One region of the Xenorhabdus sp. Sc-CR9 genome, then DNA from elsewhere that is predicted to be linked to it. Evidence: predicted binding sites of a transcription regulator. Region 1 holds the regulator's gene; the other holds the start of a gene.

The links. Region 1 encodes CRP, which controls carbon source genes, mostly activating them, when cyclic AMP is high. Its sites were predicted from a motif close to ATGTGANNNNNNTCACAT; they were not measured.
Region 2: a site for CRP is predicted at 983-1,000, ahead of serA (phosphoglycerate dehydrogenase). Genes of this name have one in related genera too.

What each region holds. Positions count from the first base shown of each region.
Region 1 covers NZ_CAWQTY010000194.1:4,575-7,765, forward strand. Annotated here, with positions in the region: gene ppiA (peptidylprolyl isomerase A) at 1-202, shown strand, start outside; gene AACQ81_RS14190 (aminodeoxychorismate synthase component II) at 621-1,196, shown strand; gene AACQ81_RS14195 (aminotransferase class III-fold pyridoxal phosphate-dependent enzyme) at 1,318-1,686, shown strand; gene crp (cAMP-activated global transcriptional regulator CRP) at 1,768-2,400, opposite strand; gene AACQ81_RS14205 (phosphoribulokinase) at 2,914-3,191, opposite strand, start outside.
Region 2 covers NZ_CAWQTY010000077.1:44,669-47,859, forward strand. Annotated here, with positions in the region: gene AACQ81_RS03830 (LysR family transcriptional regulator ArgP) at 1-28, opposite strand, end outside; gene rpiA (ribose-5-phosphate isomerase RpiA) at 257-916, shown strand; gene serA (phosphoglycerate dehydrogenase) at 1,248-2,489, shown strand; gene AACQ81_RS03845 (5-formyltetrahydrofolate cyclo-ligase) at 2,562-3,173, opposite strand.

The sequences.
Region 1 (3,191 bases):
CAGCCAGTTTTTTATTAACGTTACCGATAATGCTTTCCTTGACCATGGTCAGCGTGATTTTGGTTATGCAGTCTTTGGCAAAGTGGTAAAAGGCATGGATGTGGTTGATAAAATTTCTCAGGTCAAGACAGAAAATGTTGGTCCTTATCAAAATGTACCAGCAAAGCCTATCGTGATCTTGTCAGCCAAGATCGAGCCTTAATCTTTCAATCTCCTGTTTTGTAGGCTGTTCTCACTCACCCCAGAAACATAGCCGTCTATGTTTCTGGGGATTAATGAGAGATTCCTGCCTCTCACCAAGGGACAGTCTTCGGCTGGACAAATTCGTTCCCGACGAACTTGTCGGTTCCTTTACTGTCGCACTGCCTCTTGAAATCCATTGGTTATAAGCCATAAGTAGATACTCGGATAATCGCCCTTGATTGTTTGGGTTGCACTTTACTTCTCTGAGTTTCCCTTCTCTGTCGCTACTATTCTAACAGTGCTTCTGTGGTATGATGAGTACTTCGTTGCCGTTAATAGTGTTTATCTGATTTTATTTTACCGTGAGACATAATGCATAATACCCTAATGTGGGTAGGGTAACTTATAAAACTATAAAATCAGTAGGATATACTCCTATGTTATTAATAATAGATAATTACGACTCTTTTACATTCAATTTATATCAGTATTTTTGTGAGTTAGGGACAGAGGTTTTAGTTAAACGCAATGATGAGTTGCAGCTTGAAGATATCGAAAAGCTGGCACCCACGCATTTAGTGATTTCACCTGGGCCTTGTACGCCAAATGAAGCAGGGATCTCGCTGGAAGCGATTTCGCATTTTGCCGGAAAGTTACCTATTCTCGGTGTGTGTTTGGGGCATCAGGCGATAGGGCAAGCTTTTGGTGCGAGCATAGTCAAAGCCCGTGAAGTGATGCATGGAAAAACCAGTTTGCTCCATCATTGTCAGCAGGGGGTATTCAAGGGATTGGATCATCCATTGACCGTCACTCGTTATCACTCTTTGGTTATTGCTGCGGAAACCCTTCCGGCATCATTTGAAGTAACGGCATGGAGCCAACGCAATGGTGATGTGGATGAAATCATGGGGATACGCCACCGTACTTTGCCACTGGAAGGGGTGCAATTTCACCCAGAAAGTATTCTTAGTGAGCAAGGACATGAGTTGTTGAATAATTTTCTTAAATATTAATCTGGTAACACCAAACCCCTCACTCTACTGTTTTTTTATTTGCTATAATGTGGTTTTTTATTCATATTTAATGACTATTATTTCACTTAGATGTGGTAAATATAAAAACAAGGTGAGGGAAATGGTAGGAAATCCTCTGGCTTGTTCTGTTGGTTGTGCAGCTCTGGATATTATCAATACGCCAGAAGTATTGGCCGGAGTGGAAGAACGTCATGATATGATCATTTGCGCATTGGAGAATCTGAACCAAAAATATGGCATTTTTCAGGAAATTCGTGGAAAAGGGCTGCTTATCGGCGCTGTATTGAAAAAAGAGTATCAGAGTAAATCCAGAGATATATTGCAGAAAGTGGTTGAACAGGGGTTGATGTTATTGAGTGCAGGAGACGGTATTCTGCGTTTTACGCCGTCATTGGTGATTCCTGAGGATGATATAGCAGAAGGCATGGCACGGCTGGATATAGCGATAACGCGGTGGTTAGATAAATAAGCTGGCAGCCAGATAAAGCAATAACAGAACAAAGAAGCCAGTGGGAATCTCGTAGATTACACTGGCCCGGTTTTTCAGGAACTAACGGGTCCCATAAACGACAATAGTTTTACCATGTGCAGAGATCAGGTTTTGATCTTCCAGCATTTTCAGAATGCGGCCAACTGTTTCACGTGAACAACCTACAATTTGTCCAATCTCCTGACGTGTGATTTTAATCTGCATACCATCAGGGTGAGTCATCGCATCAGGCTGCTTAGCCAGATTGAGTAATGTTTGGGCGATACGGCCTGTAACGTCCAGAAAGGCCAAGTTACCCACTTTTTCGGAAGTTGTTTGCAGGCGACTTGCCATCTGAGCAGATAAACGCATTAGAATGTCAGGATTAACCTGAATTAACTGACGGAATTTCTTGTAAGAAATTTCAGCCACTTCACAGGCGCTTTTAGCGCGCACCCATGCTGTACGTTCTTGCCCCTCTTCAAACAATCCAAGTTCACCAATGAAGTCTCCCTGATTTAAATAAGAGAGAATCATCTCTTTACCTTCTTCATCTTTTATTAGAACAGCAACTGAACCTTTAACAATGTAGTAAAGCGTTTCTGCTTTCTCGCCTTGATGAATAAGCGTGCTCTTGGATGGATATTTGTGAATATGGCAGTGTGACAAAAACCATTCAAGAGTAGGGTCTGTTTGTGGCTTGCCGAGAACCATTCGCTTTATCCTCTGTTGTTATTTCTGCCTTTATGAAGTGAGAAACAGGCCGTTTCTCTTAAGGCTAGTTTTATAAAGTCAATAGATTAACATATTAACTTGCTGAAAAACTGACAAACGAGAATTTTATATGGATTATAAAAATTTCAATATACAAGTGTATTGATCTTAACCCATATACCTTGCCAGTCTCGCATGTAGACTTGTTTGTAACACAGGAAAACGTTTCTGTCTTCTCTTGTATCGCTTCAGCATATTAAACTGGTTATCAGATTACCAGAAATTGGTCTAGAGACGTGGTCTTATTGATTTTATATTTATAATAACGAAAGATAATGCTGAATACTGTCCTTTTAGTGAAGTATTTCACGTTGTTTTTGCATGTATTAGTTCTTCATGGTTATGATTTTTATCAGGCTGATTTATCGCCACATAAATCACTTATTTATTTTAATAAAACAGGCGGCATTATTTTTTGTTACCTGTTTTATTAAAAATAAAATGAAGCCTAGATCATGAGATCTTTTTACCTTCCAGTAATTGTTTGACGAGCGGTGCCATAATTAACTCCATAGCCAATCCCATTTTTCCACCCGGCACGACGATAGTATTTATACTGGAAATAAATGAACCCTGAAGCATTGCCAGTAAATAGGGAAAATCAATTTGGCTTAGACCTCGAAAACGAATCACGATAAAACTTTCGTCTAACGAAGGAATGGCCTTGGCAGAAAAAGGATTAGAGGTATCAACAGTGGGAACGCGCTGAAAGTTGATGTGTGTGCGTGAAA
Region 2 (3,191 bases), on a different contig from region 1:
GCAGGGATCGGTAATCAGGACGTTTCATTGAAAATAAGACTCTCCATTTTTATAAACATACAGCTATCTATACTCCCTGAGATTTGTTCCTTGTCGTCGCGCTGCATCTGAAATCCTGGTTTAAATAACCATTGAATTCTGAATAACATTATGTGGACTGGGTAGCACTATGCCATATTTTTTCGTGGGATGAGGCAATATTGTTTATACTAGTCGTCAGATTTTTCCTTGTAACTGATTATAGGCTGTGATTGATATGACTCAGGATGAACTGAAAAAAGCAGTGGGCTGGGCGGCATTGGAATACGTCAAACCAGATACAATCGTAGGTGTTGGTACGGGTTCAACGGCAGCGCATTTTATTGATGCGTTAGGAACAATCAAAGATAAAATTAAAGGCACGGTGTCCAGTTCAGAAGCATCGACTGAAAAATTGAAAAGTCTCGGCATTCCTGTATTTGATTGCAATGATGTTGATGCTTTGGATATTTATGTTGATGGCGCTGATGAAATCAATGGTCAGATGCAAATGATCAAAGGTGGTGGCGCAGCATTGACCCGAGAAAAAATCATTGCCGCTGTTGCAAAGAAATTTATCTGTATTATTGATACCTCTAAGCAAGTAGATGTATTGGGTAAATTCCCACTCCCGGTTGAAGTTATCCCAATGGCACGTGCCCATGTTGCTCGTGAACTGGTGAAATTGGGAGGAACCCCGGTCTATCGTGAAAACGTGGTGACGGATAATGGCAATGACATTCTGGATGTCCATAATTTTTCTATCGTTGATCCGATTGAGTTAGAGAACCAAATTAATGGTATTGCGGGTGTGGTAACCGTTGGCCTTTTTGCCAATCGTGGCGCTAATGTCGTTCTGGTAGGAACTGAGAACGGCGTTAAAATTCTCACAGAGTGACCATTTATTGAGGGCAGAATAGTCTGTCCTCAAAATATTTTAGTATTTATTCAAAAAAAGAAAATTTGGTGATATATATCACTTTTCTGTCTAAAAAAACCTCAAAACCCTGTTTTTGTCCTGTAACGAATTATTTTACTTTGCATAACAACTTATTTACTGTTGCTTATTCTGTGATATAAGCAATCGGTTGTCTTGCTGTTGTCGTTTTTTTTGTTATTTTGGTGGAATCTATCGGTGTTAAGAAAATTATACCCAGTGGATTTCGGGTTACAGCCGACAAAGCGGCAGTTTGAAAGATGAAGGGTATAAGTACAACTAGGGTGGGCAAATGGTTAAGGTATCTTTAGAAAAGGACAAAATTAAATTTCTGCTACTGGAAGGCGTTCATCAAAGCACAGTAGACAATTTGAAAGCGGCTGGATACAGCAATATAGAATATCACAAAGGTGCATTGGAGCCGGAAGCGTTAAAAGATGCGATTCGTGATGCACGCTTTGTGGGAATTCGTTCGCGTACTCAGTTGACTGAAGAAATTTTCGCCGCAGCAGAAAAATTGGTTGCAGTGGGATGTTTCTGTATTGGTACCAACCAAGTGGATCTGAAGGCCGCGGCAAAACGCGGTATTCCAGTCTTTAATGCACCATTTTCCAATACTCGTTCTGTAGCTGAAATGGTATTGGGTGAGTTGCTGTTGCTGTTGCGTCGTATTCCTGAAGCAAATGCGAAAGCTCACAGAGGCGTTTGGGATAAGCAGGCAACAGGTTGTTATGAAGCTCGCGGAAAAAAACTCGGTATTATTGGTTACGGTCATATCGGTACACAGTTGGGTATCTTGGCTGAAAATATCGGCCTGAATGTTTATTTCTATGATATAGAACACAAATTACCATTGGGCAATGCACAGCAAGTCCATCATCTATCTGAATTGTTGAATATGAGCGATGTTGTGAGTCTGCACGTTCCCGAAACAAACTCAACCAGAAATATGATTGGTGCAACAGAGTTGGAACTGATGAAACCAGGTTCAATTCTGATCAATGCATCGCGCGGTACTGTTGTGGATATTCCTGCCTTAAGTGAAGCGTTGGAGATTGGGCACCTTGCTGGCGCTGCACTTGATGTATTTCCAGTGGAGCCTGCAACAAACAGCGAGCCTTTCACTTCGCCATTAAGTAAATTTGACAACGTACTGCTGACACCACATATCGGGGGATCAACACAGGAAGCCCAACAGAACATCGGTTATGAAGTCGCAGGTAAGTTAGTCAAATATTCTGATAACGGCTCCACATTGTCAGCGGTTAATTTTCCGGAAGTTTCATTGCCTATCCATGCTAAGGATACTAACCGATTATTACATATCCATGAAAACCGTCCGGGCATCTTAACCAACATCAACCAAGTCTTCACTGATCAGGAAATCAATATTGAAGCGCAATATTTGCGGACTGAAGGCGATATTGGTTATGTGGTAATCGATATCACGACGCAAAATACGGCTCAAGCTGAATTGGTATTACAACAATTGAAAGCCGTGCCTGGCACGATCCGTTCTCGCTTGCTTTATTGATAAAAGAAACTGAGCTGATTAAAAACAGGGAGTATTGTCTTCTTCAATACTCCCTCTCAATGAGTTAAAAATTTATATCCATTGCCATGTTTTTTCTGGTGTAATGATCTCTGGCAGAGGAATATCCCAGCTTGCGCTGGGTAATGTTTCAACCAATTGAAAATCATGTGCCAACCCGATGGGGTAGAAATTTTGTTGTTGCCATTTTGCGAGCGTTCTATCGTAGAACCCGCCCCCCATTCCTAAACGTTGTCCCGTGCGATCGAAAGCAACGAGTGGAATAAACATAAGATCAAGCTCAGGGATGGGTAGAACCTGTCGGACATCCAAAGAAGGCTCTTCTATGTTAAAACGGTTTTTAATAAGGGGAGTATCAGCTTGGTAACGAAGGAACAGCAAATGATGTTGGCTGAAAGGATGCAATATTGGCAAGTAGACCTGTTTATTTTGTTGCCAAAGTTGTTGAATTAATGGACGAGTATCTAATTCTCCATCAAAGGAGAGATACAGCGCAATTTTGTTAGCCTGCTGAACTTTAGGATGAGTAATGATTCGTTCGGTTGCTTGCTGAGCTAATTGTAACTGTTTTTCAGGGGAGACACTTTGACGTAATTGCCGGATCTTTTTTCTGATGGAGTTTCGTAAAGACAAAGGATGGGGAGACGTAAAGGAATCTGATTGCATAATACCTGCCTATTGACG